Regions from separate parts of the Pseudorhizobium halotolerans genome, predicted to be linked through region 2. Evidence: predicted binding sites of a transcription regulator. Region 2 holds the regulator's gene; each other region holds the start of a gene.

Region 1 (2,866 bases), on a different contig from region 2:
TGTCGGATTGGCTGGATTGTTCGGCACCAGCTTGCAGATCCTGTCGACCTGGCCGTATGGCATTTCGAGCACCCGGCCTACGTCGCGCAGCGCCGCGCGGGCCTGCAGCGATCCGAATGTAATGATCTGGGCCACTTGCTCACGGCCGTATTTCTGCTGGACGTAGCGGATCACCTCTTCGCGCCGGTCCTGGCAGAAGTCGATGTCGAAGTCGGGCATCGAGACGCGTTCCGGGTTGAGGAAGCGCTCGAACAGCAGCGAGAAGCGCAGCGGATCGACGTCCGTGATCGTCAGCGCATAGGCGACCAGCGAACCCGCGCCCGATCCACGGCCCGGACCGACGGGAATGTTGTTCTGCTTCGCCCACTTGATGAAGTCCGAGACGATCAGGAAGTAGCCCGGGAACTTCATCCTCTCGATGACGCTCAGCTCGAAGTCCAGGCGCTCGCGGTAGTCCTGCTCCGTATAGCCGGGGCTGAGGCCGAGCGCCTCCATTCGCCGTTCGAGGCCCTCCACCGATTGCCGTCGCAGTTCCTCTGCCTCGGCCCGTTCGGCTTCCTCCGGATCAGCCGTCGCACCGGTGAAACGCGGCAGGATTGGCTTGCGGGTGTCGAGGATGAAGGAACAGCGCCGGGCGATTTCTACCGTGTTGTCCAGCGCTTCCGGCAGATCGGCGAAGAGTGCCGCCATCTCGGCACGGCTCTTCAGATAGTGGTCCGGGGTCAGCCGGAAGCGGCTGTCGTCGGACACGATCGCATTGTGGGCCACCGCCATCAGAGCGTCGTGGGCGTCATAATCGTCGCGCGACGGGAAGAAGGCTTCGTTGGTGGCGACCAGTGGCAGAGCGAACTCGTAGGCAAGGCTGATGATCTTGTGCTCGTGGCGACGGTCATAGGCACCATGGCGCTGCAGTTCCACGTAGAGCCGATCGACGAACGCCTCCCTGAGGCTGAGGAGCCGCGATCTCGCCTGAGCGGAATTGCCTTCGCGCAGCGCGACGTCGACCGGACCGCCGGACGCCCCGGTCAACGCGATCAGTCCTTCCGTCCCGGTATCCTCAAGCCAGGAGCGGCGGATATGCGTGCTGGCATGGCCCTCGCCCCCGAGATAGGCGCGACTGACGAGGTCCACCAGCCGCTCGTAGCCGTCAGCCGTCGATGCCAGAAGCACGATCGCCGGCAGCTTCGTCATCTGGTTGCTACGACGATCGTCGGCCTGATCTTCCATGTCGATGGAGACCTGGCACCCGATGATTGGCTGAAGACCCTCACCGACCGCTTTCTGCGCGAATTCCAGCGCGACGAAGAGGTTGTTGGTGTCCGTGACGGCTATCGCCGGCTGACCATCGGCCACAGCCTTTGCAAGAATCTTCTTGAGGGGCAATGCGCCTTCGAGCAGCGAATAGGCGGAATGAACCCGGAGATGAACGAACCGAGGCGAATGCTCTCCGTTCGTTGCACCAGTGGTTTCCATCTGCTCGGCCATCGCTGTCTCTCACCTCATGAATCAGGTGATTTTCCGGCGCGGAGCGTTCCAAGTCCAGTTCGGACTTACGTCGTCAACGGATATTCCTGCGGCTCGCTTAAATGGCCAGCATGAGCATGGAAATGCTCGCGACGAAGGTTGCTATGGAAGCGAATGCGGCAATGTCCCGAATGAGATCAGTCATGGTCGTCTCCCCTGTTCCTCTATGTTGTTATTTTGTTCCTTTTTTGTACTCCTCGTCAAGAGGAAAACGGAACAAGAACAGAAAAGGCCACCGTCGCCGGCAGCCTCGGTAAACAGAGGGTTAAGAGAGGAGTTAGAAGCCGACGACCTTGCCGCCGTCGATCGTTACCCGACGATCCATCCGGGCGGCGAGATCATGGTTGTGGGTGGCGATCAGGGCGGCAAGCCCCGACTGCTTCACAAGCGCTTCCAGGGCATCGAAAACGTATGAGGCCGTTTCGGGATCGAGGTTGCCGGTCGGTTCGTCGGCCAGCAGGACGCGAGGGGCATTGGCGACGGCACGGGCGATCGCCACGCGCTGCTGTTCGCCGCCGGACAATTCGGCCGGGCGGTGTTCGCCACGGTGGCCGATGCGCATGTAGTCGAGAAGCTGGCTTGCCCGCTCCCTGGCCTCCCGCTCGGGAAGCCCCGCAATCAGTTGCGGCATCATGATGTTCTCGAGCGCCGTGAACTCTGGGAGCAGGTGGTGAAACTGGTACACGAAGCCGATCTCGCTGCGGCGGATGGCGGTGCGATCATCATCCGGCAATCCATTGCAGGCATGGCCGCCGACGAAAACCTCACCTGCATCCGGATGCTCCAGCAGTCCCGCCAGATGCAGAAGCGTAGATTTTCCCGTTCCTGACGGTGCCACGAGAGCGACGATCTCGCCACTGTGCAGTTCGAAATCCACACCCTTCAGGATGGAGAGCGTGGTTTCGCCCTGGCCGTATTGTCTTTCGACACCGGAGAGCTTCAGGACTGTCTTGCCTGCCATGAGGGATAGGGTCCTATTCGTATCGGAGGGCCTGCACCGGATCGAGCCGCGAGGCCCGCCAGGCGGGGAATATGGTGGCAATGAAAGAGAGCGTCAGTGCCATCAGCACCACCGACAAAGTCTCGCTGAAGCTCATCTCAGCCGGAAGCTGGCTGAGGAAGTAGAGTTCGGGATCGAAGAGCACCGTGCCCGACAGCCAGGAGAAGAACTGCCGGATGGATTCTATGTTGAGGCACACGATGACGCCGAGAACGACGCCGGCGAGCGTTCCGACGGTTCCGATCGCGGCCCCGGTCATGAAGAAGATCCGCATCACCGAGCCGGAACTTGCGCCCATGGTGCGCAGGATGGCGATGTCGCTTCCCTTGTCCTTCACCAGCA
Region 2 (2,866 bases):
CCAGGTAGACATCGACCTCCACAGTCGGATTGCCGCGGCTGTCGAGGATTTCGCGTGCGATGATATCGGTAATGGCGGTCATGATCTCTCCCTGAGGTAAACCCAATGCCCTGCGGTCATCGACAATGTCTCTTAATCGATGACAGGCGAATTACAATCCGGCTCCCGCTGCGGCGCCTAGGCGGCCTTGGCCACGGCATCGAAGGCCAGAAGCTTTTCCAGGAGCCGTCGCATGTCCTTCAGATGAACCATGTTGGGGCCATCGGAGGGCGCATTGTCCGGGTCCTCGTGCGTCTCGATGAACAGGCCGGCAACGCCGACAGCGACGGCTGCGCGGGCGAGCGTCTCGACGAACTCACGCTGGCCACCGGATGAACCGCCCTGCCCGCCGGGCTGCTGCACGGAATGCGTTGCATCGAAGACCACCGGCGAGCCCATCGCGGCCATGATCGGCAGCGAACGCATGTCGGAGACGAGCGTATTGTAGCCGAAGGAGGCGCCACGCTCGCAGAGAAGCACGTTCGGATTGCCGCTTGCCGTGAATTTAGCCTGGACGTTCTTCATGTCCCAGGGCGCTAGGAACTGGCCCTTCTTAACGTTGATGGCGCGACCGGTCTTCGCGGCGGCGATCAGCAGATCGGTCTGGCGGCAAAGGAAGGCGGGTATCTGCAGGATATCGACCGTGGGCGCGACCAGTGCGCACTGTTCTTCCGTGTGAATGTCGGTGAGAACCGGGAAGCCGAATTCCCTCTTGAGGTCGGCAAAGATTTCCATCGCGCTGTCCAGGCCGATGCCGCGCTTACCCGACAACGATGTCCGGTTCGCCTTGTCGAAGGAGGACTTGTAGACAAGGCCGATCCCGAGCTCGGCGCAGAGCTCCTTGAGCCTTCCGGCGATCATGAAGGCGTGGTCGCGGCTTTCCATCTGGCAGGGGCCGGCAATCAGCGAGAAGCGAGCCTGCTGGGAGAACAACACGCGGCCCTGGCCTTCACCCACGAAAACTTCGGGATTGGGCTTAACGTCCATGGCGGCACTCCTTTCAAGCGGGCATCTGCTCCGTCGCGTGGACCCGGCTGCGGCGGACGCGATGTCCATAACAGCAACCACCGCCTCTGTCACGGAGCCAAGGCATAAGCACGCCGACGCAGCTGGAACTTTAGCCTTGCGGAACACACCCGGAACATATATGGTCTGTTCCGTATTTGTTTCATCGTCAGGGAACCCGGATGCTCACGCGCAAACAGCAGGAACTGCTTCTTTTCATTCACGAGAGGATGAAGGAGTCGGGCGTGCCTCCGTCCTTCGACGAAATGAAGGATGCGCTCGACCTGGCGTCGAAGTCGGGCATTCACCGGCTGATCACTGCGCTCGAGGAGCGCGGCTTCATCCGCCGGCTGCCCAATCGGGCGCGGGCACTTGAGGTCATAAAGCTGCCGGAAGCCTACAGCACCAGCCTGCAGCCGCGCCGCGGCTTCTCGCCGAGCGTCATCGAGGGCAGCCTCGGCAAGCAGAAGCCGGCGCCGGCCCCCTCGCCGATCGCCGCAAGCAACGAGAACGCAAGCACGAGCGTGCCGGTCATGGGACGTATCGCGGCGGGCGTGCCGATCTCGGCGATCCAGAACAATACGCACGACATTGCGGTTCCTGTCGAAATGCTTGGCGCCGGCGAGCACTATGCACTGGAGGTCAAGGGCGACTCGATGATCGAGGCGGGGATCCTGGATGGGGATACGGTCATCATCCGCAACGGCCAGACGGCCAGCCCCGGAGACATTGTCGTGGCTCTCGTCGATGACGAGGAGGCAACGCTGAAGCGGTTCCGCCGCCGCGGTGCCTCGATCGCGCTGGAGGCTGCCAACCCGGCCTATGAGACTCGCATCCTTCCCGCCGATCGGGTGAAGGTTCAGGGAAAGCTCGTCGGCCTCATCCGCCGCTACCACTGATCATTCGCAGCAGCGCTAAGGGAAGCGTTTGGTCGAAGCTGTCATTTCGCCAGTCATAGAGACGGTGGCTGGTCCATGGACGGCGGGTTCCGGCACTTGCCGCGTTGACCCGCCACAGGGACGGGTCGGGACTGCCGTTCAGATAGATTTCGATCGCGCCAGTCTTTCTCAGGCTTGCGGCGTTCAGCAGCACGGCACCCGCGCGACATTCGTCGAACCGCGCGCGAGGGGCGACAACCAGCGCCGCCAGATCGCAGGCGCTTCCTGCTAGTCGCGGATCCTCGACCACGGCAATACTGACTCCGCCCTCATGGGCTACCGCCACGCACCACAGCTTGGGCAGGCAATGGAATCGACCCGCATCAGCTGCGGCGAGAGCGAGCATCGACGACATTTCCGACCGGATCCGGTCACGCTGTTCGTCGATCAGGGCGGCTTTCGCGGAAGGATCGCCTGCCGCCGCAATGCCAATGTCACTTGCCGGAGACATGACCGGAGCGACGGGCTCGGGAAGCAGCAGGGCGCGCTGCCACTGGTCGAAGATGAAGGCTGGCGGGCGCGCACGGTTGGTGGCAAGAACGCTGCCCCGCAGTGCTACGAGCGCGCCGTCGTCGGAGATCAGAATATCAGGTTGGGGCAATCGGTTCGCCTGCGAGCTCAGCGCGAAGGCGAGCGCCATGATCGGCACGCCGACCAGCCTAAGCCGAGTACGCAACAGGGCGATCAGGAAGCCGATCGAGGCGATCGACAGGAACCAGGGATGCTGCCGGCCGGTGCCGACGTCTCCACCCCAGGCAGCCACGTGCTTTGCGACCGCGATGACCGCCTCCAGCCCCAGACCCATCAATTTCAGGAGGGGCGCGTCGAGCCCGAGCGGCATCAACAACATACCGAGCAGGCCAGCCGGCATGACCACGAAGGAG
Region 3 (2,866 bases), on a different contig from region 2:
GCAAGCGCAAGCACGAGATCATGTCGGAGATCGCTGCGGGCCTGAGCGACGCAGAAATCAGGGCCGTCGCCGACTGGTATGCCGGAACGAAGCTCGAGGTCGTTCCGGTAAAGTGAGGTGGGCGCAGGCGGATCGGATTATCGCCCACCTCATTCGATCAGGCTCTGGCCGGCAGCAGCGGATATCCGGCCATGACCGCGCGGCCGGCAAGCGCGGCCACGACTGCCTTCACGACATCGCCCGGGATGAAGGCCATGGATCCGAGGAAGGCCTTGGTAAAGCCCAGGCCGGAAACAAGTGCCAGATAGCTTATGCCGAAGACGTAGAGCACGACGACGCCGCCCGCCACGGCGGCTGCGAAGAAGCCGGCTGTCTGCAGCATGGCGCTCTGCGAACTGCGGACGAACCGTTCCGACAGATAGCCGGTTACGAAGGCAGCGAACACCCAGCCGATCAGGAAGCCGGTTGTCGGCGCAGCGAAGACGGCAAGACCACCGCGTCCACCCGAGAGTACCGGCAGGCCGATGGCGGCAAGCAGCAGGACCAGCAGCACGGCGATGGTCCCGCGGCGCGCCCCCAGGATTACGCCGGAAAGCATCACGCCCATCGATTGTGCGGTGATCGGCACTGGGATGAAACCGAGCATGATTGGCGGCAAGAGGCCAAGCGCTACGATGATGGCGGCGAAGAGGGCTGCGAGAACGAGATCGCGACTGCTCATATGGAAGCTCCTAGGAATCGGTGGAGTGCTTGTGCCCGCGGATGCCGCGAGCGTCAATGGCGGCAGCGATCTCATCCGCGGCCTTCAGGGTCTGGATCGTCAGCGGCGCAAGGACTGTGGTTGGGCGCAGCTTCAGCCCGCGAGCTCGATGCGCCTGCTTCAGGAGGTCATAGCGAGACAGGACCTCCGGTACGAAGCGGATGACGAGGCCGACCGCAAGCCCGATGTCGTCGGCCCGCACGAAGCCAAGCCGCTCCAGCGGTCGCGCCGCCCGGCTAACCACGTCGATGAAGGCACCCACCGGCGTTGTCGCGGTGACAGCGGCGGCAACCAGCATCAGCGTGGTGAGCCGCAGCAGCGCCACCATGCCCTCTTCCACCGAACCCAGAAGGACGGTCGCCAGCGCCACGACGACGATCGTCAGCAGGATTGGTCGCAGGCGGATCCAGCCGGCTCTGACGCCGATGCCGGTGGAGGCATAAAGGACAAACCCAGCGAGCGCTGAAGCTCCGAGGATAAGCGGCGAGCGCGTCAGGAACACCGCCAGGCTCACCACGAGCACGAGGATGAGTTTTGGTCCCGCGGAAAGCTGATGGAGCAGGCTTCTGCCCTGGATGTAGAGGGAATTCATGCCCCGGCGATCTCGCGGTAGCGCCGGATCGCGTCCGCCGGCAGCCCGTCCATCAGGATCTGGCCTTCGTGGAAGAGCAGGACGCGATCGAATGTTTCGACGAGTTCCAGATCATGGCTGATGACGACCACATCCTCCTCCAGCCGGTCGATTGTTTTCTGGACGAGGAGACGATTGCGCAGGTCGAGCTGGTTGGTCGGTTCGTCGAGGATCACTAGCGCCGGCTCGGTCACCAGGACCGATGCGAGCGCCGCAAGCTGAAGCTCGCCGCCGGAAAGTTCGTGCACCCGCCGGTCTGCCAGAGGCTCGATGCCGAAGCGGGCGAGCACGCCGTCGACCTTTGCTTTCACCTCGGTTCGCGTCAGCTTTTGGGCACGAAGTCCAAGTTCGACGTCCTCTCGCAGGATTGGCAGGATGATCTGGTTCTGGGGGTTCTGGAAGATGAAGCCGACCTGGCTGCGCACGCCTTCGCCATCTTGCGCTGTGTCCAAACCGTTGACGGACACGCGCCCATGGCTCGGCTGGACGAGCCCATTGATCATCCTGGCGAAGGTGGTCTTTCCCGAGCCATTGAGGCCGATGATCCCGATTCGCCTTTCCGTCAGGGAAACCGAGATCGGCCGCACTGCCATGCGGCCGTCGAAGCTCGCTCCTGCCTGGAGAAATCTGACGTCCAACTTGCGTCCTCTCGACTGTGGAGGGCTCCCTATAGACCGGATGCCGGGGCAGGGGAATGCAAAACATAAGGTGAACATTGAAGTGCGCCGATGATCGCCCTAATGTTGCGGACATGGCGATTCTTATCCCGAACGAGCAGGCGCGGCGGATCTTTCTTGAGCGGCAGGGCCTCTCCCTGCCCCCCTCCCGCAGCCTCGACAAGGCCGGACTGTTGAGCCTGATCGACAAGCTCGGCTTCGTGCAGATCGATAGTATCGCGACAGTCGAACGCGCCCATCACATGATCCTGTTCTCGCGCAACCAGACCTACCGGCGCGAGCACCTGCAGAATCTGCTGGAGAAGGACGGTGAGCTTTTCGAGCACTGGACGCACGATGCCTCGGTCATCCCGTCTGCTTTCTTCCGCTACTGGAAGCATCGCTTTGTACGCCGCGAAGCGGTGATCGGGGAGCGATGGAGAAAATGGCAGGGCGAGGATTACGACAGCGCCTTCGAGGAGACCTACCGGCGGATCGTCGAGGGTGGCCCTATCATGGCCCGGGAGATGAAGGCGGATGAGCACAAGTCCGGCGGATGGTGGAACTGGCATCCCAACAAGACGGCGCTCGAGTACTACTGGCACACGGGCAAGCTCGCCATCGCCGGGCGGGTGAATTTCCAGAAGGTCTATGACCTCACGGAAAGGGTGCTACCGGCGCATCATCACGAACCGGAGGTCAGCCACGAGGAATTCGTCGATTGGGCCTGCCGCAGCGCGCTCAAGCGGCTGGGATTTGCGACGTCCGGCGAGATCGCCGCGTTCTGGGCCCTCGTCACGCCGCAGGAGGCAAAGGACT
Region 4 (2,866 bases), 550 kb from region 2:
GGCGTCGCCAGGACGGGCAATGGATGTCGCCTCGACCGGATGACCGACGGAGATGGCGGTCGCGAAGCGTTCCGGCGCCCAGAAGTCCACCAGAAGCGACGACCGGTCATCGATCGTGACAATGGCGGTCTGGGTGGTGACATTGTCGCCGACATTGGCCGGCACGATCCCTGCCACGCCATCGATCGGCGAGACGATTTCGCGGCGTTTCAGGTTGAGTTCGGCAGTCGAGACTTCGAGCTTCGCCGTCTCCTCGGCGATCTGCGCATCGAGCACGTCGAGCCGCGACATGGAACGCAGGTTGCTGAGCGACTGGGAGCGCTCGGTCGCGCTACGAAGCGCAACCTGCGCCCGGTCACGCGCAATCACCTGCTCGTCGTCGTCGAGGCGAGCCAGCACCTGGCCCTTCGTGACATTGTCGCCTGCCGACACCAGGATTTCCTCGATGGTGCCTGACGCCTGAGGCACGACGACAACGGACTGGATCGCCTCTCCGCTGCCGATCGCCGCCAGCCGGTCGTTGACCGTGCCGGTTGCCACGGCCTCCGTCACGACCACGGTCGCGCGTCCGCCAGGGCCCCTGCCCGGCCCGCCATTCCTGCCCGCGCCGGGAGCATCCGCGTCCTGAGCCGCCAGCGGCCGGATGGCAGCAACGATCGGCTCGGGCATGCCCATCCTCGCCAGCGTGTCGCCCGCGCCGGGCACCATGAAGACCCAGAGACAGAGGGCGACGACGACGACAACGAGACTGAGGAGCAGTTGCTTCCAGATGCGCATTAATATCTCCGGCGGGAGTAGTACGGATGAATGGCGGCAATATCTATGCCGGCGACTATACATGCAATTCGCGATCGGCATCCTTACGGATTTGTAACATCGTGGGATTTCACGCAGATGTCAGATCGCGCGTCTGATGCATGCGCTGTACATCCTTGCCCCTCTCCCGCATTTCGCCGGCCATACCTTGATTTTGCCATCGGCTGGTGAAAGGACAGGAATGAAACCAGAACATCTTTTCTGGCCTTTCAGGTCCGAATCACTACATTGACCGGCATGAGTAACGTTTTCGACGACATTCCGTTCTTCGACGAGGAACCGGAACCCCGCCGTCCTTCGCAACCGGCGCCACCACCGGCCGCCGCGGGACAGGGATCAGGGCTCGGCATTGCCGCCCGCGCCATGGCCGCGCGCGACCAGAACCGTGCAATGCCCGACTATCTCTCCGGCCTCAATCCCGAGCAGCGGGAAGCCGTTGAGACGCTGGACGGCCCGGTGCTGGTGCTGGCCGGGGCTGGCACGGGCAAGACGCGCGTGCTGACGACCCGCATCGCCCACATCCTTGCAACGGGCAAGGCTTTCCCCTCGCAGATCCTCGCGGTCACCTTCACCAACAAGGCTGCGCGCGAGATGAAGGAGCGCATCGGCGTGCTCGTCGGCGGCGCGGTTGAAGGCATGCCATGGCTCGGCACGTTCCACTCGATCGGCGTGAAGCTCTTGCGCCGCCACGCAGAGCTCGCGGGGCTGCGTTCCGACTTCACCATTCTCGATACCGACGACGTGATCCGGCTGATCAAGCAGCTGATCCAGGCGGAGGGGCTGGACGACAAGCGCTGGCCGGCCCGGCAGTTCGCCGGCATGATCGACAACTGGAAGAACAAGGGTCTTACGCCGAAGGACATCCCTGAGGGCGATGCCCGCGCCTTCGCCAATGGCAAGGGCCGCGAACTCTACCGGGCCTACCAGGACCGGCTGAAGACGCTGAACGCCTGCGACTTCGGCGACCTGCTGCTGCATCCGATCGCGATCTTCCGCGAACATCCGGACATCCTGAAGGACTATCACGGCAAGTTCCGCTACATCCTGGTGGACGAGTACCAGGACACCAATACGGCCCAGTACATGTGGCTGCGGCTGCTCGCCCAGCGGCCGAAAGGCGTGCCGCAGAATGTCTGCTGCGTCGGCGACGACGACCAGTCGATCTATGGCTGGCGCGGCGCGGAGGTCGACAACATCCTGCGCTTCGAGAAGGATTTTCTGGGCGCCAGGGTGATCAAGCTGGAGCGTAACTACCGCTCCACCGAGCACATTCTCGGCGCCGCCGGCCACCTGATCGCCCATAACGAGGGGCGGCTCGGCAAGACGCTGTTCACCGACCGCGTGGACCCCGACGACGAGAAGGTGCAGGTCCATGCAGCCTGGGATTCGGAAGAGGAAGCCCGCGCCGTCGGCGAGGAGATCGAGCGGCTGCAGCGGGGCGATGCTGACGGCAGGAAGCACGCGCTGAACGACATGGCGATCCTGGTGCGGGCCTCCTTCCAGATGCGCGAGTTCGAAGACCGCTTCGTGACGCTCGGTCTCAACTACCGCGTCATCGGCGGCCCGCGCTTCTACGAGCGGCTCGAGATCCGCGACGCCATGGCCTATTTCCGCCTTACCTGCCAGCCGGCCGACGACCTCGCCTTCGAGCGGATCGTCAACACGCCGAAGCGCGGGCTGGGCGACACGACGGTGCGCACGTTGCACGACTATGCCCGCGCCCGCGATATTCCGATGCTGGCTGCCGCAAGCGAGATCATCGAAACGGACGAGCTGAAACCGAAGGCGCGCAAGGCGCTGTTCGACGTGATTCAAAGCTTCAGGAATTGGCAGGAACGGCTTGAGAAGATTCCGCATATCGAGCTTGCCGAGCAGATCCTCGAAGAGTCCGGCTATACCGACATGTGGAAGAACGACAAGTCGGCTGAAGCGCCTGGACGGCTGGAAAACCTCAAGGAACTGATCCGCTCCATGGAGCAGTTCGAGTCCATGCGGGGCTTCCTCGAGCATGTCTCGCTGGTCATGGATGCCGAGCAGAACGAGGATCTCG

Evidence for each region. Region 2 encodes LexA, which represses DNA repair genes until DNA is damaged. Its sites were predicted from a motif close to TGTTCNNNNTGTGTTCNG; they were not measured.
Region 1: the regulator LexA is predicted to act here: its motif matches at 1,692-1,709, upstream of dnaE (DNA polymerase III subunit alpha).
Region 3: the regulator LexA is predicted to act here: its motif matches at 2,089-2,106, upstream of FN060_RS22215 (energy-coupling factor ABC transporter ATP-binding protein).
Region 4: the regulator LexA is predicted to act here: its motif matches at 994-1,011, upstream of FN060_RS09960 (ATP-dependent helicase).

Annotation. Positions count from the first base shown of each region.
Region 1 is NZ_CABFWE030000004.1:254,506-257,371, reverse strand. Features, by position in the region: gene dnaE (DNA polymerase III subunit alpha) at 1-1,485, opposite strand, end outside; gene FN060_RS04550 (ABC transporter ATP-binding protein) at 1,802-2,485, opposite strand; gene FN060_RS04545 (lipoprotein-releasing ABC transporter permease subunit) at 2,499-2,866, opposite strand, start outside.
Region 2 is NZ_CABFWE030000005.1:465,008-467,873, reverse strand. Features, by position in the region: gene eno (phosphopyruvate hydratase) at 1-82, opposite strand, end outside; gene kdsA (3-deoxy-8-phosphooctulonate synthase) at 178-1,026, opposite strand; gene lexA (transcriptional repressor LexA) at 1,227-1,943, shown strand; gene FN060_RS07190 (ComEC/Rec2 family competence protein) at 1,924-2,866, opposite strand, start outside.
Region 3 is NZ_CABFWE030000016.1:400,842-403,707, forward strand. Features, by position in the region: gene FN060_RS22200 (c-type cytochrome) at 1-116, shown strand, start outside; gene FN060_RS22205 (biotin transporter BioY) at 158-721, opposite strand; gene FN060_RS22210 (energy-coupling factor transporter transmembrane component T family protein) at 732-1,352, opposite strand; gene FN060_RS22215 (energy-coupling factor ABC transporter ATP-binding protein) at 1,349-2,029, opposite strand; gene FN060_RS22220 (winged helix-turn-helix domain-containing protein) at 2,143-2,866, shown strand, end outside.
Region 4 is NZ_CABFWE030000005.1:1,012,377-1,015,242, forward strand. Features, by position in the region: gene FN060_RS09955 (efflux RND transporter periplasmic adaptor subunit) at 1-777, opposite strand, end outside; gene FN060_RS09960 (ATP-dependent helicase) at 1,054-2,866, shown strand, end outside.